2 regions of the Pseudoalteromonas sp. 1181_04 genome follow, and region 2 is predicted to be linked to the other one. Evidence: predicted binding sites of a transcription regulator. Region 2 holds the regulator's gene; the other holds the start of a gene.
The links. Region 2 encodes NrdR, which represses ribonucleotide reductase genes. Its sites were predicted from a motif close to AAACACNANATNTNGTGTTT; they were not measured.

Region 1: nrdA (class 1a ribonucleoside-diphosphate reductase subunit alpha) is a predicted target of NrdR. The motif match lies at 1,335-1,354, and genes of this name have one in related genera.

Annotation. Positions count from the first base shown of each region.
Region 1 covers NZ_VXCS01000008.1:71,425-83,212, reverse strand. Annotated here, with positions in the region: gene nrdA (class 1a ribonucleoside-diphosphate reductase subunit alpha) at 1-1,222, opposite strand, end outside; gene FW757_RS08310 (HAD family hydrolase) at 1,624-2,307, opposite strand; gene ubiG (bifunctional 2-polyprenyl-6-hydroxyphenol methylase/3-demethylubiquinol 3-O-methyltransferase UbiG) at 2,307-3,017, opposite strand; gene gyrA (DNA topoisomerase (ATP-hydrolyzing) subunit A) at 3,197-5,896, shown strand; gene serC (3-phosphoserine/phosphohydroxythreonine transaminase) at 6,011-7,093, shown strand; gene aroA (3-phosphoshikimate 1-carboxyvinyltransferase) at 7,093-8,370, shown strand; gene cmk ((d)CMP kinase) at 8,478-9,188, shown strand; gene rpsA (30S ribosomal protein S1) at 9,282-10,949, shown strand; gene ihfB (integration host factor subunit beta) at 11,012-11,299, shown strand; gene FW757_RS08270 (lipopolysaccharide assembly protein LapA domain-containing protein) at 11,321-11,602, shown strand; gene lapB (lipopolysaccharide assembly protein LapB) at 11,605-11,788, shown strand, end outside.
Region 2 covers NZ_VXCS01000003.1:15,843-27,630, reverse strand. Annotated here, with positions in the region: gene thrA (bifunctional aspartate kinase/homoserine dehydrogenase I) at 1-1,200, shown strand, start outside; gene thrB (homoserine kinase) at 1,210-2,136, shown strand; gene thrC (threonine synthase) at 2,155-3,438, shown strand; gene glyA (serine hydroxymethyltransferase) at 4,174-5,430, shown strand; gene nrdR (transcriptional regulator NrdR) at 5,533-5,982, shown strand; gene ribD (bifunctional diaminohydroxyphosphoribosylaminopyrimidine deaminase/5-amino-6-(5-phosphoribosylamino)uracil reductase RibD) at 5,984-7,126, shown strand; gene FW757_RS02820 (riboflavin synthase) at 7,139-7,792, shown strand; gene ribBA (bifunctional 3,4-dihydroxy-2-butanone-4-phosphate synthase/GTP cyclohydrolase II) at 7,822-8,934, shown strand; gene ribH (6,7-dimethyl-8-ribityllumazine synthase) at 9,036-9,500, shown strand; gene nusB (transcription antitermination factor NusB) at 9,516-9,926, shown strand; gene thiL (thiamine-phosphate kinase) at 9,971-10,945, shown strand; gene FW757_RS02795 (phosphatidylglycerophosphatase A family protein) at 10,942-11,427, shown strand; gene FW757_RS02790 (ligand-binding sensor domain-containing diguanylate cyclase) at 11,457-11,788, shown strand, end outside.

The DNA.
Region 1 (11,788 bases), on a different contig from region 2:
TAGCACGCTCTTGTGCAAACATTGAAAACAGCTCAATAGCTTTAATACGTTTTTTACGAATTGACTCGTCTTGTTCATATTGTACGTAAAGACGATCAAATTCATCTTGATCTTCAAAAAATGCATCATATAAACCAGGCACATCAGACGGGCTGAATAATGTGATGTAATCATCTTTGATCAAACGTGAGTACATTAGTTTATTAAACTGTACACCGTAATCTAAATGACGAACGCGGTTATCATCAACACCACGGTTGTTTTTAAGCACTAATAAGTTTTCAACTTCTAGATGCCAAAGTGGATAGAACAGGGTTGCTGCGCCACCACGGACACCACCTTGCGAACAACTTTTAACAGCCGTTTGAAAGTGCTTATAAAACGGGATACAACCGGTGTGGTATGCTTCACCATTGCGAATAGGGCTACCTAGTGCGCGAATACGACCAGCATTAATACCAATACCTGCACGTTGCGATACGTATTTTACAATCGCTGATGAGGTTGCATTAATTGAATCTAGGCTGTCACCGCATTCAATCAGTACACATGAACTGAATTGACGCGTAGGGGTACGAACTCCCGCCATAATAGGCGTAGGTAATGAAATTTTGAACAATGACACTGCATCGTAAAAACGCTTTATGTAGTCTAAACGCGTTTCTTTTGGGTAATCAGAGAACAAGCTGGCTGCAACTAAAATATATAAAAACTGTGCGCTTTCATAAATTTCACCCGTAACACGGTTTTGTACTAAATATTTACCTTCAAGCTGTTTAACAGCAGCATAGCTGAAGTTTAAATCACGTCCATGATCAAGGTATTCATCCAGTTGATCAATTTCTTGCTCTGTGTAGTCAGCTAGTAAGTGTGCATCGTAACGCTTATCTTCAACTAACTTAACGATATGATCATACAAGCGCGGTGGCTCAAATTGACCATAGGCTTTTTTACGCAAATGGAATACAGCTAAGCGGGCTGATAAATATTGATAATCAGGCGACTCTTTAGAGATCTGATCAGCGGCCGCTTTGATGATGGTTTCATGGATGTCTTCAGTACGAATACCATCATAAAACTGGATGTGCGATTTCAGCTCAACTTGTGAGACAGACACATTATTTAGACCTTCGGCGGCCCAAGCAATAACGCGATGGATCTTATCTAAATCAAGTGACTCTTTACGGCCGTCACGTTTGCTTACAGATAGCTGTTGGTTCATAGTTTTGCCTGTATTCCTTGGGATATAATATTTTTTAGTGACACATTTTTCTTAAAATAAATTTTTTATTGCAATAAAACTGTATTAGCGCGAATTTAATTGAATAACATTTAGCCACAACATCTGGTGTTCATCAAATTCTAGATCACAAGATAGTGTGGTATGCGATCATTTGCAAGGGGCATAAACGCCCCTAATTGTGGATAACGTTGGGATAACACGCTTGTGTTAGTAGCCATTAACCTTTGACCATCTGATTAAAATGAAATTTATAAAAATCAACTGATGATCGATTAAATTTACGCATTTTAAAAATAAATTTTGGCTGCTTTTTTTATCAACAAACAATGTGCAAAAAGTAACACGATCACAATATGTAGTGGTTAAAATTTAACATGGCACTATATATGGTTAAATGCATCAATAGGTGATTGCCAATTAAAATCGGCTTGCCAACTCAATGCTTCAGCTTCACTAGGGATGTAGCCCCACAACGCAGCAGCGCTGTGCATGTTTGCAGCCTTGGCTGCAATTATGTCACGCTGCGCATCACCGATATACAAACAACGACTCGGATCAACATCTAACAGTTGGGCTGTATGCAGTAAAGGTAAAGGAGATGGTTTAGCGATATCGAGGGTGTCACCACTGACAATTGCCTGTGCATCTTTGAGTTCAGCAATTGCAGCAACTAATGGAATAGTCAAAAACTCAGGTTTATTAGTCATGATCCCCCATTTGATCTGTTGTTGATCAAGCGCGATCAATAATTGTGCAATTCCAGTAAAGCATTGACTATGGGTGGCAATATTATCTGCGTAGGCCGTTAATAGCTGCTGGCGTAAGTCAGCTTGATTTGGGTGATCGTGCCATTGCTGACCAAATCCAGCTGCAAGCAGCGCCATTGCACCGTTAGAAGCTGCAGGACGATATATATCAGCGGTTACTAATGGTTGGTTATGATCAGCGAGTACGTAATTTAGCGCAGCCCCTAAATCATCTGCGGTATCGAGTAATGTACCGTCTAAATCAAAAATAAAGGCGTCGTAATCAATTGCGGGGGTTGCTGTGTTAAAACCAGCCATTACGCTAGTTTCTCAAAATGCAGAATATAATTAACGCTTACATCGGTATTTAAGCTGTACTGCTTTGATAAAGGGTTATAACTCAATCCCGCACTAGCACGTACTTTGAGGCCTGCTTGTTCTGCCCATGCAATGAGTTGTGCTGGTTTGATAAACTTTTTGTGATCATGGGTTCCATCAGGCACCATCTTCAATAATTTTTCTGCCCCGATAATTGCGTACAAATATGCTTTTGGGGTTTTGTTTAATGTAGAGAAAAATACATCAGCACCAGGTTTCGCTAATTCTGCTACTGCATGAATGATAGATGCAGGGTCTGGCACATGCTCTAACATTTCCATACAAGTAATAGTATCAAAGCGGGCAGGGTGTTCGCTGGCATACTGTTCGGCAGGTATTTTTATATAGTCAACGTTTACACCGGTTTCTAAACTGTGCAGTTTCGCAACGGTTAACGGCTCTTGACCCATATCAATACCAGTCACATGTGCGCCCATTCGCGCCATACTTTCACTCAATATACCGCCACCACAGCCGACATCGAGTGTTTCTTTGTCGAATAAGCCTTTGGCCTTGTCGGCAATAAAATCTAATCTTAATGGATTAATTTCATGAAGGGGTTTAAATTCGCCTTCACGATCCCACCAACGCTCAGCGATGGCTTCAAACTTTGCAATTTCTGCACTATCTACATTTTGATGTTCGGTCATAAAAAACTTCCTCGTCAATCTCAGGCCATTATATAGGGGTAAATTAATAAATCGCAAAGATTTAGCGCCTGTAAATCTAAATAAATTGTGGTAGCATGACTTGGTAATAATAACTAAATCCCCGCAAGCGCCCATATGTGGCACTTTCGTGGGTCAATACTGAAGGAATGTGATATCAAATGACTGATTTCGCCAATGAAATTCTGCCAGTCAATATTGAAGACGAGTTAAAAAACTCCTATTTAGATTACGCAATGAGCGTAATAGTAGGACGAGCACTACCAGACGTACGTGATGGTTTAAAACCTGTTCACCGCCGCGTTTTGTTTGCTATGAACGAGCTTAATAATGATTGGAATAAGCCTTACAAAAAATCAGCCCGTGTGGTTGGTGATGTAATTGGTAAATACCATCCCCATGGCGACAGTGCGGTGTATGACACAATCGTACGTATGGCCCAGCCATTCTCTTTACGTTATATGTTAGTTGACGGCCAAGGTAACTTTGGTTCAGTTGATGGTGACTCAGCAGCAGCAATGCGTTATACCGAAGTCCGTATGGCGAAAATGTCTCATGAGCTTTTGGCTGATCTTGAAAAAGAGACTGTTGATTTTGTACCTAACTATGATGGTACAGAGCAAATTCCTGACGTATTACCGACCAAAGTTCCTAACTTATTAGTGAACGGTTCATCGGGTATTGCGGTAGGTATGGCGACGAACATTCCTCCTCATAACTTAACTGAAGTTGTGAATGGCTGTTTAGCACTTATTCAAAACCCTGAATTAACCATTCATGAACTAATGGATTATATTCCGGGCCCAGATTTTCCAACTGCGGCAATTATCAACGGTAAAAAAGGCATTGAACAAGCCTATTTAACTGGCCGTGGCAAAGTGTACATGCGTGCACGTGCGGAAATTGAAGTTGACGAAAAAACCCATCGTGAAACGATCATCGTTCACGAGATCCCTTATCAAGTAAATAAAGCCCGCTTAATTGAAAAGATTGCTGAGCTTGTTAAAGATAAGAAGATTGAAGGCATTAGTGCATTACGTGATGAATCAGATAAAGACGGTATGCGTATCGTTATCGAGATCAAACGTGGTGACGTAGGCGAAGTGATCTTAAACAACCTGTATGCGCAAACTCAGTTACAAACTGTGTTTGGTATGAACATGGTTGCGTTGATCAATAACCAGCCTAAGTGTTTCAACTTAAAAGAAATGCTTGAAGAATTCATCATTCACCGCCGTGAAGTAGTGACTCGTCGTACGGTATTTGACCTACGTAAAGCCCGCGATCGTGCACACATGCTTGAAGGCTTAGCAATTGCACTTGCTAACATTGACCCAATTATCGAGCTTATTCGTAACTCACCAACGCCAGCTGAAGCTAAAGTAGCACTTGCTAGCCGCCCGTGGGAATTAGGTAATGTAAAAGCCATGCTTGAAAAAGCCGGTGAAGCAAATGTTGCCCGTCCAGATTGGTTAGCGGATGACTTAGGCATTCGTGATGGTCAGTATTATATTTCTGAGCAACAAGCCCAAGCAATTCTAGATTTACGCTTACACAAGCTTACTGGTCTTGAACATGAAAAGATTCTAAGCGAATACCAAACGTTATTAGATTTAATTGCCGAGCTTTTATATATTCTTGCTAATCCTGAGCGTTTAATGGAAGTTATCCGCGATGAGTTAGTTGAAATTAAAGAGCAATACGGCGACGAACGTCGTACTGAAATTAATGCAGCGGCTCATGATATTAGTCTTGAAGACTTGATCACAGAAGAAGACGTAGTAGTAACCCTATCTCACGAAGGGTATGTGAAGTATCAGCCATTGTCTGATTACGAAGCACAGCGCCGTGGTGGTAAAGGTAAATCAGCAACCAAGATGAAAGATGAAGATTTCATTGAACGTCTACTAGTTGCTAATACTCACGATACTATTTTATGTTTCTCAACGGCAGGTCGCTTATATTGGCTTAAAGTGTATCAATTACCACTTGCCAGTCGTGCAGCCCGTGGTAAGCCAATTGTAAACTTATTGCCGCTTGAAGCAGACGAACGTATTACGGCTATCTTGCCAGTACGTGAGTATGAAGAAAATAAATACATCTTTATGGCAACTGCATTTGGTACCGTGAAGAAAACACCATTGACTGCGTATAGCCGTCAACGTGCTAGCGGTATTATTGCCGTTAACTTAAACGACGGTGATAGCTTGATTGGTGTCGATATCACTGATGGTAGCAACGAAATCATGTTGTTTACTGATGCTGGTAAAGTTGTTCGCTTTAAAGAAGCCGAAGAATCACCTGTTTTAGATGAAAACGGCAACCCAGTACTTGATGAAAACGGTAACCCGGAAATCAAGTTCAAGGGTGTTCGTCAGATGGGCCGAACTGCAACAGGTGTTCGTGGTATTAAGATGGCTGAAGGCCAACGTGTTGTATCATTAATTGTACCTAAGACGAATGGTGCTATCTTAACCGTGACAGAAAACGGCTACGGTAAGCGTACATTGCTCAGTGACTACCCTGCTAAGAGTCGTGCGACTCAAGGTGTGGTATCAATCAAAGTAAGTGAGCGTAACGGTGCTGTAGTTGGTGCTGTACAAGTTGACGATAACGATGAAATCATGATTATCTCTAATCGAGGTACTCTGGTGCGAACTCGCGTTAATGAAGTTTCTACCGTTGGGCGAAATACCCAAGGTGTTATTTTGATAAGAACTATTGACGAAGAGCAAGTAGTTGGTTTACAACGTATCGAAGAGATCGAAATCGATGAGCTTAACGCTATTATCGAAGGTGAAAGCGTTGAACTAGTCGACACTGTTAATGATGACGCTGGGGATAATCCTCCAGAGGCATAACATTAATCATTAAAGCGGCTTCGGCCGCTTTTTTTTACTATAAAAATCAAAAAAATTAATTGTTAAAATTAGCAATTAAAAACAATTGTTAAATTACTGGAATGAGGAAAGGTAATGAGTATATATAATTTTTGTGCTGGGCCTGCAATGTTACCGCCAGCTGTGATGGAAAAAGCACAAAAAGAATTTCTTGATTGGCAAGATTTAGGTGTATCGGTGATGGAGATCAGTCACCGTAGTAAAGAATTTTTAGCATTAACGGCACAATGTGAAGCAAGCTTACGCCGGTTAATGAATATCAGCGATGAATTTGAAGTGCTGTTTATGCATGGCGGTGGTCGAGGCCAATTTGCTGCAGTGCCACTGAACCTGCACCAAGCAGGTAAAGACGCCGTATATTGTGAAAATGGTGTGTGGTCTAAAGGTGCGGTTGACGAAGCGGTTAAATTTACTACCGTCACTGAGCTTGATGTCCGTAATGACACAAATGAGCAATTTTCTATCAAACCAGTTAGTGAGTGGCAATTTCCAGCCGATCCTTCATACATCCACTATTGTCCAAATGAAACCATTGATGGCATTGAAGTGTTTGATGTACCAAGTCACCCAACAGCGCCGATCGTTGCAGACATGTCATCAACTATTTTATCGCGTGAGTTTGATGTTGATCAGTTTGATTTAATTTACGCTGGTGCACAAAAGAATATTGGTCCATCAGGCCTTGCCATTGTGATTATTCGTAAAACGTTGCTTGAGCGTGAAGGGGTTGCAAAGCCAGGTATATTTGATTACGCACTCGAAGTAAAACAAGGCAGCATGTATAACACGCCACCTACGTTTGCTTGGTATTTAGCGGCAGAAGTATTTGACTGGCTTGAGAAAAATGGTGGTGTTAAAGCCATGGAACAGCAAAATATAGCAAAAGCCGAACTGCTGTACGGCTTTATTGATGAATCACCGTTTTATAGCAATAAGGTTGCTAAGCATTGTCGTTCACGTATGAATGTGCCTTTTTGGCTCAATGATGAAAGCTTAAATGCACAGTTTTTAGCCCAAGCAAAAGAAGCTGGCTTACTTGCACTTGAAGGTCACCGTATTGTTGGCGGTATGCGTGCGAGTATTTACAACGCCATGCCACTTGCCGGTGTACAAGCGTTAGTTGACTTTATGGCGAAATTTGCCAAGGAGCACAGTTAATGGAGCAGTTACGCTTAGAGCCAATTAATCTAGTAAATGGCAGTGTTACCTTACCTGGCTCAAAAAGTTTATCAAATCGTATTTTATTGTTAGCGGCACTTGCGCAAGGCACAACGGTTGTAGAAAACTTATTAGACAGTGATGATATTCGTCATATGCTTGGTGCATTAAAATTATTGGGCGTTGATGTCAGTCTTAATGATGATAAAACTGTAGCCACTGTAAAAGGTGTTGGCGGGCAGTTTTTGACTCCAGCTGAGCCATTGTTTTTAGGTAATGCAGGCACTGCGTATCGCCCACTGACTGCGGTTTTAGCCGCTGTGAAGGGAAACTATGAACTAATTGGCGAGCCACGTATGGAGGAACGTCCAATTGGTCACCTAGTTGATGCATTACAAGCGCTCGGTGGGGATGTTAGTTATTTAAAAAATAAAGACTATCCGCCACTTAAAATTGTTGGTGGGCAAATTAATGGCGGCAACGTTGCAATTGATGGCAGTATTTCGAGCCAATTTCTTACCGCATTATTAATGGCTGCGCCGTTATTTAATGGCGATACGTGCATTACAATTAAGGGTACGCTGGTATCTAAACCGTATATTGATATTACCTTAGATGTAATGGCTCGCTTTGGCATATCGGTAACTCACGATAACTATAAAACCTTTACTGTAAAAGGTGCGCAGCAATACCAAGCTGTTGAGCGTATTATGGTTGAAGGGGATGCATCAAGTGCATCTTACTTTGTCGCTGCGGCGGCAATTGCCGGTGGTGAAATAGAGATCAAAGGCGTAGGCGCAAAATCTGTGCAAGGCGATATTGGCTTTGCAAAAGTGATGGAGCAGGTCGGTGCTAAAATAGATTGGTATGACGAGCGCTTAGTGGTACGTAAAGGCGAATTAAAAGGTGTGGATATCGATGCCAATGCTATTCCTGATGCGGCGATGACCCTTGCGACAGTGGCGTTATTTGCAGATGGTCCAACCGCTATTCGTAATATCTATAACTGGCGCGTAAAAGAAACTGATCGCTTACATGCAATGGCGACGGAGCTGCGTAAAGTGGGCGCTGAGGTAGTTGAAGGTGAAGATTTCATCGAAATAACACCGCCAAAACACTTTAACGATGTGGCGATTGATACCTATGACGACCACCGTATTGCGATGTGTTTTGCCATGGTAGCGGTAGGCGGCAAGCCAATAACTATCAATGATCCTAAGTGTACATACAAGACATTTCCAACATTTTTCAATGTACTAGCATCAGTTAGTCAATAAATGACTAAAGTTGAAATATAAAAAGTTACATACAAAAAGCGGATATATTTAATTAAGTAACGTATAATGTCGCAGTTTTATTTTGGTGTGCATTGCAGGAGGTTTAAATGCAGGCGTTATTAATGCCCGTGATCACCGTTGATGGCCCAAGTGGTTCAGGTAAAGGAACTGTTTGTCGCTTGTTAGCCGATAAATTAGGGTGGGATGTACTGGATAGTGGCGCGATTTATCGCGTATTAGCACTAGCAGCACTTCATCACCAAATTGCACTAGACAACGAAGAGGCATTGGTGCCTTTAGCTGCTAACTTAGATGTGCAGTTTTTAGTTGATAGTCAAACTAACGCTGGAAAGGTTATTCTGGAAGGTGAAGATGTATCAACAACAATTCGAAATGAAGAAGTAGGAGCTGCCGCTTCAAAAGTAGCAGCCTTACCGCGCGTTAGAGAAGCATTATTACGGCGCCAACGTGCATTTCGAACTGAAAATGGGCTAATAGCCGATGGCCGCGATATGGGCACTGTGGTGTTCCAAGATGCTCCATTAAAAATTTATTTAACCGCTAGTGCAGAAGAACGCGCGCGCCGACGTTTTGTTGAGTTGAATGAACGCGGTCTTGATGTTACACTAAGTGGTCTATTAGAAGATATTCAAGCACGTGATGACCGCGATATGAATCGTGCCGTTGCGCCGCTTGTACCAGCTGACGATGCTATTGAACTCGATACTAGCGAGCTTAATGCACAGCAAGTGTTTGATAAGGTTATGACTTTATTAGATGCAGCGATCGTCGAAGGTAAACTTCCAAAACGACGATAAACTATTTATGCGCCAGCAGGATGCCAGTGCTATTTTAACAACCCCATGCAGCATGGTTGCTTATTGGTAATAATATATGAGACGTATATTCGTATGTCAGAAAATTTTGCGCAGTTATTTGAAGAAAGCTTAAAGGGTTTTGAAGCAGAGCAAGGCTCTATCGTTAAAGGTACAGTTATCTCTATCGAGAACAACATTGTACTTGTAGATGCTGGTCTTAAATCAGAAAGTGCTATCCCTGCAGAGCAGTTCAAAAATGCTGCTGGTGAACTAGAAGTTGCTGTTGGCGACGAAGTAGATGTTGCACTAGATGCAATTGAAGACGGTTTCGGTGAAACTATCCTTTCTCGTGAGAAAGCGAAGCGTCACGAAGCGTGGATCCGTCTTGAGAAAGCATGTGAAGAGCAAGAGACTGTTACTGGTGTTATCAACGGTAAAGTTAAAGGCGGTTTCACTGTTGAAGTTGATTCAATCCGTGCTTTCCTACCTGGTTCACTTGTTGATGTTCGTCCAGTACGTGACACAACTCACCTTGAAGGCAAAGAGCTTGAATTTAAAGTAATCAAGCTTGATCAAAAACGTAACAACGTTGTAGTTTCACGTCGTGCAGTTATCGAATCTGAAAACTCACAAGAACGTGAAGAGCTTCTTGCTAACCTTGTTGAAGGTCAAGAAGTTAAAGGTATCGTTAAGAACCTTACTGACTACGGTGCATTCGTTGACCTTGGTGGTGTTGATGGTCTACTACACATTACTGATATGGCGTGGAAGCGTGTTAAGCACCCTTCAGAAATCGTTAATGTTGGCGACGAAATCGCAGTTAAAGTTCTTAAATTCGACAAAGATAAAACTCGTGTATCTCTAGGCCTTAAACAGCTTGGTGAAGATCCATGGGCAGCTATCGCTGGTCGTTACCCAGAAGGTTCTAAACTTTCTGGTCGTGTAACTAACCTTACAGATTACGGTTGCTTCGTAGAAATCGAAGAAGGCGTTGAAGGTCTAGTACACGTTTCTGAAATGGATTGGACTAACAAGAACATCCATCCTTCTAAAGTTGTTAGCTTAGGCGACACTGTTGAAGTTATGGTTCTTGAAATCGACGAAGAACGTCGTCGTATTTCACTTGGTCTTAAGCAATGTATTGCTAATCCTTGGCAAGAATTTGCTCGTCTTCAAAACAAAGGCGATCAAGTTACTGGTAAGATCAAATCAATCACTGACTTCGGTATCTTTATCGGTCTTGACGGTGGTATTGACGGTCTTGTACACCTTTCAGACATTTCTTGGAATACACCTGGCGAAGACGCTGTACGTGAATTCAAGAAAGGCGACGAAATCACTGCTATCGTATTGCAAGTTGACCCAGAGCGTGAACGTATCTCTCTAGGTGTTAAGCAAATCGAAGCTGACCCATTCAATAACTACCTTGATGCAAACAAAAAAGGTGCTATTGTTAAAGGTAAAGTGACAGAAGTTGATGCGAAAGGCGCAACTGTTGAACTTATCGAAGGCGTTGAAGGTTACATCCGTGTAGCTGATATCGCTCAAGAGCGCGTTGAAGATGCAACTACTGTTGTTTCTGTAGGCGACGAAATTGAAGTGAAATATGTTGGTGTTGATCGTAAGAACCGCACTTTAAGCCTTTCAGTTAAAGCTCTTTTCGAAGCAGAAGAGAAAGAAGTACTAGAAAAGCTTAAGAAAGAAGAGCCAGTGTTCGAAAACGCAATGGCAGCTGCATTCGCAAATGCACAAAAAGACTAATTAATCAGTCTTAATTGGAAGGGCAGTGTTGCCCTTCCTTTATCTCTTTTTAAGGAAACGTTATGACTAAGTCAGAATTGATAGAAAAATTAGCCGAGCAACACGCGCATGTACCTGTGAAAGATGTTGAGAATGCTGTTAAAGAAATTCTTGAACAAATGGCCGGCTCATTATCAAGCTCAGATCGTATTGAAATCCGTGGCTTTGGTAGTTTCTCATTACACTTTCGTTCACCTCGCACAGGTCGTAATCCAAAGACTGGCGACACGGTTGAGTTAGAAGGTAAGCACGTACCACATTTTAAACCAGGCAAAGAGTTACGAGATCGCGTAAACGCGAGCATTGCCTAGTTATTTAGTTGGAGTAGTTACTTGTTTAGGGTATTAAAAATTATCCTGGTAGCAATATGCTTAATTTTTGCATTTGTACTTGGTTCGCAAAATCCACAGTTAGTGCAAATAAATTATATTATTGCCAGCAATACTTTACCCCTCGCAATGATAATAAGTATCTGCTTTGCTTTAGGTGTCGCAATTGGTTGTTTTATTAGCTTTAAATTGTTTTCGCAATTAAAGTGGCAAAACTATCGTTTGGAAAAAAAATTAGCGCCTGAAAAAGATAATAATAAGCTTGTTGCTAATAAAGACACCTAACTATGATTGAGCTTTTGTTTTTACTTTTACCTGTTGCGGCTGGTTATGGCTGGATCATGGGTAAAAATAGCGCTAAAAACCAAGCTCATCAACTTAATCGTCAGATCACATCTGAATACAGTAAAGGCTTAAAGTTTTTACTCGACAGAGAGGAAGATCAAGGCCTTGAGCACCTCATCAACTTGC
Region 2 (11,788 bases):
TTCGCATCACTCGCCCAAGCACAAGTTAACATTGTCGCTATTGCCCAGGATTCAACTGAAAGTGCAATTTCAGCAGTGATTGACGGCGAGCTGTGTAATGATGCTGTAAAAGTGTGTCACGAAAATTTCTTCACTCATATCCCATCAATTGATGTATTTTTATTAGGCTGTGGTTTAGTTGGCCAAGAACTTATTAAGCAGTTAGAGCGTCAGCAAGCATGGCTTGAAAAACGTAATATCAAACTAAACTTATATGGTGTTGCTAATTCACGTCAATTACATCTTGATAGCGAAGGAATTGCTTTTGACGATTGGCAGCAAAAGTTGGCAGCATCAGAACAACCGTTTGACCTCAAACTGGTTGAACAATTTGTTAGGCAAAATCATTTAATCAATCCAGTACTAGTTGATTGTACGTCTTCAGATGTTTTAGCGGCTCAGTATGTAGACTTTTTGAATGCCGGTTTCCACGTTGTGGCTGCAAATAAAAAAGCCAATACAAGTTCATATGCTTATTACCAAGATTTAATTACAGCAACGCAAAAAAATAATCGTAAGTTTTTATACGAAACAAATGTCGGTGCAGGTCTTCCTGTAATCGATAACTTACAGTCACTGTTTGGTGCTGGCGATGAGTTACTTGAATTTAGCGGAATTTTATCCGGTTCATTGTCATATATGTTTGGCGCATTGCAAGATGGTTTATCACTGTCTGAGGCAACCATTAAAGCCAAAGAAAGTGGTTTTACTGAGCCTGATCCACGTGATGATTTATCGGGCACTGATGTCGCGCGTAAGTTATTAATTATTGCCCGCGAAGCAGGTATGAAATTAGAGTTGAGCGATATCGAAGTTGAATCAGTGCTTCCTCCGGGTTTTGCCCAAGGTGATAACGTTGACGAATTTATGGCTAAATTGCCAAGTTTAGATGCTGCGTTTAATGACCGTATTCAAAGTGCCGCAAGTGAAGGCAAAGTGTTGCGTTATGTCGGTACTATCAAACAAGGCCACTGCAAAGTAGGTATTGAAGCGGTAGATGAAAAGCATGCTCTGGCTGTTATTCGTGATGGCGAAAATGCCTTAGCAATTTTGAGTGCATACTATCAACCACGTCCATTTGTTATTCGTGGTTATGGTGCCGGCTCAGCAGTGACTGCGGCCGGGGTATTTGCTGACATTTTAAAAACGTTATCGCGCTAGGAGAGTATAATGATCGAAGTATATGCTCCAGCCTCAATCGGTAATTTTGCAGTTGGTTTTGATGCCTTAGGTGCGGCGCTTGCTCCTATTGATGGCACGTTATTAGGTGATGTTGTTGCGGTAAGTCCTAGCGAGCTTGACGAATTTATATGCTCTGGCGATTACGCAGATAAACTACCAAGCGATGCCAGTGAAAATTTAGCGTATCAGTGTTTAGTGCATTTTCGTGAACATGTAGCGCCAACAATGCCAAGCGTTAAACTGGAATTAAAAAAGAACTTACCAATTGGCTCGGGTCTTGGTTCAAGTGCTTGCTCTGTAGTAGCCACATTTGCGGCGCTGGATCAGTTTGCAGGTACTGCACTGAGCCAAGTGCAGTTAATTGAATTAATGGCTGATTTTGAAGCGATTGTCAGTGGCGGTCGTCATTACGACAATATCACTCCGTGTTACTTGGGTGGTTTGCAGCTTACTGGTGATTTAATTCCAAATAAATCAATTGCTTTACCGGTTGATGAGCGTTGGTATTACGTAGCGGCTTTTCCTGGTTTTTCACTTAATACCGCCAAAGCGCGTTCAGTGTTACCAAAACAGCTAAGTATGCATGCGAGCGTTGAATTTGCGCAGCGCTTATCAGCGTTTAGTACTTTATTGTTAACTAGCCGATTTGATGAAGCACTCTCTATCATGAGTGATGAAATAGCGGAGCCGCATCGTGCGCCACTGATCAATGGTTTTAGTGAAGCTAAAGCGGCGCTGCCAGAGTTTGGTGCTGAGATTGTCAGTATCTCAGGTGCTGGTCCTACATTATTTACCGTGTGCAAAACGCTTGAAGCTGCACAGCAATGCGCACAGTGGCTTGAACAAAACTATATTAATGAGCAAGGCTTCTGCCACATTTGTAAACTCGATAACGCCGGCACGCGTCAGCTATAAGAATTTAAGGAACTAATAATGCAATTACATAATTTAAAAGATGATTCTCAAAAAGTGTCGTTTGTTGAAGCGGTTAAAACAGGTTTAGGACGTAATCAAGGAGTATTTTTCCCTGAATCGCTCGCGCCTTTAGCTGATGTTGATAGTTTACTCGATATGGACTTTGTTACTCGTAGCAGTAAGATTTTATCGCATTTGATTGGTGATGAATTACCTGCTGATACGGTTGCACAAATGGTGCAAAATGCCTTTAACTTTCCGGTTAAATTAATTGAAGTTGAAGACAATATTTATTGTTTAGAGTTGTTCCATGGGCCAACGCTTGCATTCAAAGACTTTGGCGGTCGCTTTATGGCTGAGTGCTTGGCACAATTTAGCCAAGGTGAAAAAACCACAATACTCACAGCAACCTCAGGGGACACTGGGGCAGCTGTTGCGCATGCGTTCTATAACAAGCCAAATATTGATGTGGTTATCCTGTATCCAAAAGGTAAAATCTCATTAGCACAGCAAAAATTGTTTACTACTTTGGGTAATAATATCCATTGCTACGCTGTAGATGGTAGCTTTGATGATTGCCAAGCGATGGTTAAAAATGCCTTTTTAGATGATGAAGTTAAATCTCGCTTAGGTTTAAATTCAGCTAATTCTATCAATATAAGTCGCCTTGTTGCACAAGTATGTTATTACTTTGAAGCAATAGCGCAATTACCAAAAGAGCAGCGCGCCAAAGCACATATCTCAATACCTAGTGGTAACTTTGGTAATGTATGTGCGGCGATGATCGGTGCGGTGATTGGTTTACCGGTCGCTAAACTTAGCGCTACAACCAATCAAAATGACACTGTACCGCGCTTTATCCTTGATAAAAACTGGGCGCCTAATGCCACAATCGAGTCATTGTCTAATGCCATGGATGTGAGTAAACCTAATAATTGGCCACGTGTACAAACCATGCTTGATAACAAATGGTTTAGTTATGATGATTTTTATTCAACTAGTGTTGATGAAAATGATACCCAAGCAGTGATGAAAAAAATTCATCAAACAGGCTATGTTGCTGAACCACATACAGCGATTGCTTATCAGGGCCTAAAAGCTAACTTAGCAACTGATTCTGCTGGTATTTTTCTGGCAACAGCGCATCCGGCTAAGTTTAAAGAAAGTGTTGAAGAGATTTTAAATATTGAACTTGAAATGCCAAAACCACTAGCTGATGCATTAGCTAAACCATGCTTAGCCGAAGATATCGCAGATGATTACGATATCCTGCGTGAAATATTATTAGCTAAACTAGGTTAGTTTTTACCCGCTCAGTAAAACTAAAAATAAACGGCATATGTGAAAGCAATGTCGTTTTTTATTGCTTTAAATTGTACTTAATAGCAGTAATGGAAAATTAAACTATTGAACGTGAACGGCGGTTTAGAACTCGTAAACAAAAAATTAAAATGGCTATAAGGCAGATCATAATCCCTGCAAGTATAACTAATTCATTCGCTACCCAATGGATTAGGAGTAATCCGCACATAAATAAAATAAATGGTTTAAATTCATAATAATAAAAGTGTTTGTTAACTTTAATGCGATTTACTTTATGATCTTTACGCCGTGAATTTGAGCGTAATCGCCAAATGTTGGCACCATTGAAGAATAAAAAAATACCAATGGCTGTTGGTAAAACAGTGCTGAAAAGTAAAATGCAAAGTCCGCCAACAATGACATAACAATAAGGAATTGATTCGTAGATAGGTTTAGCTAGCATAGTAAATTAGTTCATCATCCATGATTACATTGGTATCATAATAGTGTAAACAATCGCGAATGCAACAGATTAAGGTATAAATAATGTAAATGTTATTTGCTTTTATTCATTAAAATTTCTGATGCTTTAATAAAAAAATATCATTACAAAAACACTGTGAATTAAATTCAATCCCTGTTTAAATATGTTCATCTTTACACCATAGGCAAATTGACGTTTTCAGCGTATAATTCAGCCTTCAAAATACCATACACGTTGCCCTAGGAGCCCCCATGTTAGAACGTAGCATGAATATTTCGGATTTCGATCCAGAGTTATTTGAAGCAATCACTAAAGAGACTGCTCGCCAAGAAGAACACATCGAGCTTATCGCATCTGAGAACTACTGTAGCCCACGCGTACTAGAAGCGCAGGGTTCACAGCTAACAAACAAATATGCTGAAGGTTATCCGGGCAAGCGTTACTACGGTGGTTGTGAGCATGTTGACGTGGTTGAACAACTAGCGATTGACCGTGCAAACGAATTGTTTGGCTCAGATTATGCTAACGTTCAGCCTCACGCAGGTTCACAAGCAAATGCTGCTGTGTTCTTAGCTTTATTAGATGCTGGCGATACAGTGTTAGGTATGAGCTTAGCTCATGGTGGTCACTTAACGCATGGTTCACATGTAAGCTTCTCTGGTAAGCTTTATAACGCAATCCAATACGGACTTGACGAAGCGACTGGCGAGATTGATTACGCACAAGTTGAAGCACTTGCACTTGAGCACAAACCAAAAATGATCATCGGTGGTTTCTCAGCATACTCAGGTATTGTTGATTGGGCTAAATTCCGTGAAATCGCTGACAAAGTAGGCGCTTACTTGTTTGTTGATATGGCTCACGTTGCAGGCCTTATTGCTGCTGGTGTTTACCCAAGCCCAGTACCACATGCACATGTTGTTACTACAACTACGCATAAGACATTAGCCGGCCCACGTGGTGGTTTGATTATTTCTGCTTGTGGCGACGAAGCTATTTATAAAAAGCTTAACAGTGCAGTATTCCCTGGTGGCCAAGGTGGTCCTTTATGTCACATTATCGCTGCCAAAGCAGTGGCATTTAAAGAAGCACTACAACCAGAGTTTAAAGTATACCAAACTCAAGTTGTGAAAAATGCTAAAGCTATGGTTGCAGTAATGCAAGAGCGCGGTTATAAGATCGTATCTGATAAAACAGAAAACCACTTGTTCTTACTTGATCTAATTGATAAAGACATCACTGGTAAAGACGCAGATGCGGCTTTAGGTAATGCTAATATCACCGTAAATAAAAACTCAGTACCAAATGACCCACGTTCACCGTTTGTAACGTCTGGTTTACGTATTGGTTCACCGGCAATCACACGCCGTGGTTTTAAAGAAGCTGAGTCTAAAGAGCTTGCTGGCTGGATCTGTGACGTACTAGACAACATCAACGATGAGTCAGTACAAGCACAAGTAAAAGAGAAAGTTAAAGCAATCTGTAAAAAATTACCTGTTTACGCTTAATTGAGTTACAAACAGTAATTTAGATCACAATAGCCTAGTTTTTTGCTATTATAAAGGCCGCCTAAAAGCGGCCTTTTTTGTTTTTAACGGAAGCTGATACCTATGCATTGTCCATTTTGCACCGCAAAAGATACCAAAGTGATTGACTCGCGTTTAGTGGGAGGTGGCCACCAAGTAAGGCGACGCCGTGAATGCAATGAATGTCATGAACGCTTTACTACCTTTGAAGGTGCAGAGCTTGTAATGCCTCGGGTGATCAAACAAGACGGTAGCCGTGAACCTTTCAATGAAGATAAACTCCTTAATGGTCTACATCGTGCATTAGAAAAACGCCCCGTCAGTACCGAGCAAGTTGATGAAGTGGTCAATATTATTAAATCGCAATTACGTGCCACCGGCGAGCGTGAGATTTCCAGTCACCTGATTGGCGAATGCATTATGGAAGCGTTGAAAAAACTTGATAAAGTCGCTTACGTCAGATTTGCATCGGTATACCGTTCATTCGAAGATATTCGTGAATTTGGTGAAGAAATTGCCCGTTTGGGAGAGTGATATGAACCAATATCAGTTTAGCGAACAAGATTTCTTTTATATGACCCGAGCGATTGAGCTTGCCAAACAAGGACGCTTTACTACCACCCCAAACCCAAATGTTGGCTGTGTATTAGTAAAAAATGACGTTATTGTTGGTGAAGGTTTTCATCAAGTTGCCGGCCAAGGCCATGCTGAAGTGAATGCATTAGCAATGGCGGGTAGCCAAGCCTTTGGCGCAACTGCTTATGTCACGCTTGAACCTTGTAGCCATTTTGGTCGCACACCGCCGTGTGCCGAAGGTTTAAAAGCTGCTGGCGTGGTAAAAGTAATTGCTGCTATGGTTGATCCAAACCCGCAGGTAGCCGGTAAAGGTTTAGCTATTTTAGCGGACGCGGGCATTGAGGTTGCGTCAGGTTTGTTAGAACAACAAGCAAGGCTGTTAAACCGTGGCTTTTTAAAGCGCATGGAGCAAGGTATGCCATTTATTACCTGCAAAATGGCCGCAAGCCTTGATGGTAAAACGGCACTTAAAAACGGTCAAAGTAAATGGATAACGGGCCCTAAGGCTCGCCAAGATGTGCAACTACAGCGCGCACAAAGCTGCGCTATTTTAACCGGTGCGGACACAGTATTAGTTGATAATGCAAAACTCAATGTTCGTGTTGAAGAGCTGCCAGAGCCGTTACCAACGCAATTACCTGTACGCCAACCTGTACGTATTATTATTGATTCACAAAATCGTTTAACACCTGAGCTAGCATTATTTAGCATTGCCAGTGAAGTAATTATTCTTACCACTGAACTTGATAAATCACAGCAATGGCCTCATTACGTAAGCCATATTGTAGTACCAGAAAAAAATAATAAAGTTGATTTAGTGGCTGCCATGAAACTTCTAGCGCAGCAACAGTTTAATCATATTTGGTTAGAGGCAGGGGCAACCTTAGCGGGCCAAATGACTGAATGTAATTTAATTGATGAATATATTGTTTATCTGGCGCCGAAGTTGTTAGGGAATGACGGCAAAAGCTTACTAAACTTTACAGAGCTGACAAGTATGCAGGACGTTGTTAATTTATCAATTAATGAGAGTGTGTGTATCGGTGACGATATTCGTATCACGGCGACACCACGCAAAGCCTCATCTAAACCAAATAACTAAAGAGTAACCACTATGTTTACTGGGATCATCGAAGCGACGGGCACTATTAGCGAGTTACAACAAAAGCAAGGCGATTTAGCTATCCGCATTAAAAGTAATAACCTTGATATGGCCGATGTAAATTTAGGCGATAGCATTGCAACTAATGGGGTTTGCTTAACGGTTGTGGCCAAGCACAGTGATGGATTTAGCGCTGACTTATCAAATGAGACGATCAGTTTAACGGGATTTGCTCACTATAAACAAGGGCAAACTGTAAACCTTGAGAAAGCCATGCAGCCAGTATCTCGTTTAGGTGGTCACTTAGTTTCAGGGCATGTTGATGGCATCGCGACTATTACCGCAATTACGCCTAATGCGCGTGCCGTTGAGTACTGGTTAAGCACCGATGTAGAACTAATGAAATATATTCCTTATAAAGGCTCGGTATGCATTGATGGTATTAGCCTAACAGTAAATGCAGTAGCAGATAATAAATTTAAACTGACAATTGTGCCGCACACTAGTGAGCAAACAACTATTGCTGATTTTAAAGTAGGCACGCAAGTGAACTTAGAAGTAGATCAAATCGCGCGTTATTTAGAGCGTTTGATCAAAGGGGCAGAGCAGCCAGCTAGTTCAGATATTTCGATGAGTTTACTCGCCCAAGCCGGTTTTATTAAATAAACGCACTCCACAACTTACACGAGCAGATTATGAATTTACACAGCGCACAAGAAATTATTGATGACATTAAAGCCGGTAAAATGGTTATTTTAATGGATGATGAAGACAGAGAAAATGAAGGCGATTTAATTATCGCAGCCGAGCACATTAGTGCTGAAGCGATCAATTTTATGGCCACTCATGGTCGCGGCTTAATTTGCCTAACAATGACTCAAGAGCGCTGTGAGCAACTTGATTTACCATTAATGGTAAAAAACAATGGTGCGGCATTTTCGACTAACTTTACGATGTCGATTGAAGCATCGAAAGGTGTGACTACGGGAATTTCTGCTGCAGATCGCGCTCGTACTGTGCAAGCTGCGATTGCCAAAGGTGCTGTACCAAGTGATATCGTTCAACCTGGGCATATCTTTCCTATTATGGCACAACCAGGTGGCGTATTAACGCGTGCCGGTCACACTGAAGCCGGTTGTGATTTAGCCCGCTTAGCCGGTTTAGAGCCTTCATCAGTAATTGTGGAAATTCTTAATGCTGATGGCACCATGGCGCGTCGTCCTGATTTAGAAGTATTTGCTGAGCAACATAATATCAAAATTGGCACTATTGCTGATTTAATTGAATACCGTAACATGAATGAAACCACCATTGAGCAAGTGGCAAAATGTAAGTTGCCAACCGTACATGGTGAGTTTGATTTAGTTACTTATAAAGATACCATTGACGGCCAGTTACATTATGCGCTGTTAAATGGTGAGGTTAAAACGAATGAACCAACCTTAGTACGGGTTCATTTAAAAAGTACCTTCAATGATATTTTGTTATCTGATCGCAGTGCCGATAGAAGCTGGGGCTTGTCAGATGCCATGGCTTATATTGCAAAGCATCAAGGTGTGTTAGTTATTCTAGGTAAGCAAGAATGCACCGAAGAACTAGAAGCGACAGTCAAAGCGTTTGCTGCAGAAGATGCTGGTGAGACGGTCGCGCATCGTAAATTCCAAGGTACTTCACGCACCGTAGGCGTAGGGTCACAAATTTTAGCTGACTTGGGCATTGAAAAAATGCGTTTGATGAGCTTGCCTAAAAAGTACCATGCGTTATCGGGCTTTCACTTAGAAGTGGTTGACTACGTAGAGCCACAATAAGCACAACGCTTAAACTAGGCTATTATTTTATTTATATGGTATGATGCGCAGCAATTTTTGCGCAATCGCAACCGCTTGAACTTATTTTTTAGGGTTATCGAATGAAAATTATTGAAGGTAATAAATACGCTCCTGGCAAGAAATTCGCTATCGTTATTTCTCGTTTTAATGACTTTATTGGTAGCAGCCTATTAGCTGGTGCTGTTGATGAATTAAAACGTACTGGTGGTGTATCTGATGATGATATTACCGTAGTTTATGTACCAGGTGCGGTAGAATTACCTTTAGCGGCGAAACGCGTTGCAGCAAAAAAAGAGTATGATGCAATCATCGCTTTAGGCGTTGTGATCAGAGGTGGTACACCACATTTTGATCTTGTCGCTGGCGAATCAAATAAAGGCTTAGCGCAAGTGTCGCTTGAGTATGATATCCCGATTGCATTTGGCGTATTAACCACTGAAAGCATTGAGCAAGCGATTGAACGCGCTGGCACTAAAATGGGCAACAAAGGCGGCGAAGCTGCTTTAGGCGCACTTGAAATGGTTAATGTGTTAGATAAAATTTAAGTTTAAGGAATTTTTGTGAAACCAGCAGCAAGACGTAAAGCACGTATCTTAGCACTTCAAGCCGTTTATTCTTGGCAATTAAGTGGCAATGCCATTGCCGATATCGAACAACAAATGTTGATCGAAAACGATGTGACTAAAATTGATGTTGAATACTTTAAAGATCTTTCGCGTGGTGTTGCTATAAATCATAAGCAACTAGACGAAGCAGTATCGCCACATTTAACTCGTCCATTTAACGAGTTAGACCAAGTTGAACGCGCTATTTTACGTTTAAGCAGCTATGAGCTGAAATTCCGTGAAGATGTACCTTATAAAGTTGCTATCAACGAAGGTATTGAGCTTGCTAAGATATTTGGCGCTGAAGACAGCCATAAATTTGTTAATGGTGTACTTGATAAAGCGGTAAAGCATTTACGTAAGTAATGCGACCGTAAAAGGAGAGCCGGCATAGGCCGGCTTTTTTGTGTATGAAGGAATTTGAATTAATAAATCGCTACTTTAAAGGTCGTGGCATAATTCGTCGCGATGTTAATTTAGGGATTGGTGACGATTGTGCATTGGTTACTGTTCCTGAAAATTGTCAGTTAGCGATTACCACCGATACACTGGTAGCAGGCGTACACTTTTTTGATGACATCGATCCGCGTGCATTAGGCCATCGTGCCCTGGCCGTAAACTTAAGTGATTTAGCTGCTATGGGGGCTGAGCCTACGTGGGTTTCGGTTGCTTTAACGTTGCCAAATATTGATGTTGAGTGGCTGGAAGAATTCACCGAAGGCATGCATGAAATCGCAGAGTATTTTAATGTGCAAATCATTGGTGGCGATACCACGCAAGGGCCGTTAACAATTACTATTTGTGCTAAAGGTACAGTGCCTGCAGGTAAAGCACTGCGCCGAAGCGGTGCTAAAGTAGGTGACTGGGTTTATGTTACAGGGCCGCTAGGTGATGCCGGGCTTGCGATTGAAGCTCGTAAGCAAGAGATTAAGATTGCTCCAGAGCACTTAAGGTACGTTAATCAACGATTTGATTACCCAACTCCGCGTGTTGCTGCGGGGCAAGTATTACGCGGTTTAGCATCATCAGCGATTGATATCTCAGATGGTCTATTGGCAGATCTTGGGCATATTTTAGCTCTGTCGCAAGTTAGCGCTTGTATTGATGTGAATAAAATACCAACCTCGGATGCATTGCGTGCTACTTTAGAACGAGATCAACAACTGCCGTTTATCCTCAATTATGGCGATGACTATGAGTTGTTATTTACGGTACCTGATAGCAATAAAAGTATGCTGGAAATGAAATTGCGCCAGTATGGTGTAGATGCAGCCTGCATTGGACAAATAAAAAGTGGTGAAGGCGAGGTTGAGCTGATGCTCGATGGCGAAAAATTAGCATATGATGATGCTGGTTTTGAACACTTCACCAAGGAGTCGGTTTGAATAAACCTGCATTATTTAATTTAAAGCGCCCTCATCAATTTTTTGGTTTGGGCTTTGGTTTAGGGTTAGCGCCTAAAGCGCCGGGTACGTTTGGTACCTTTGCTGCGCTACCGTTTATTTTTACTACTATGTATTTCCCGCTGTGGTTACAAATTGTATTTGCGGTAGTTATTAGTATTTTTGGTATATGGGCATGTGGCAAAACCGCTGATGATCTGGGAGTACATGATCATCCCGCGATTGTATGGGATGAAGTTGCCGGATTTTACATTACCATGATCGGAGCTGCATTAAGTTGGCAGTCTTTGTTAGTGGGTTTTTTGTTATTTCGTTTTTTTGATATCGCTAAACCAGGTCCTATTCGCTTTCTTGATAAGCGGGTTCATGGTGGTGTAGGTATTATGGCGGATGATGTTTTAGCTGGTATATTTTCTTTAATTTGTGTTCAGGCATTGTTTAAAATGGGTTATTTGCCCTTTTAACCTTAGTTTTGCAACGAGGTATTGACGTTATGATGCGATTTTTATTGGTTATTATTGTGCTGTTCTGCAGTATGCCAAGTAAGGCGTCAATTACCGACTATGTTGTAAAACAATGGAATATGCAAAATGGCTTACCATCGCAGTCACTTAAAAGTGTCGTGCAAGATAAGCAAGGCTATATGTGGCTGGGAACTCAGTTTGGCCTCAGTCGCTTTGATGGCAATACATTCACTAATTACAACACCTTAAATAGTAATTTCTTACCCAGTAACGGCATTAATAAATTACTAGTCGATAGCGAAGGCTATTTATGGATTGGTACTAAAGATGGTATTGTGGTCATCGATCCCACCACTATGGC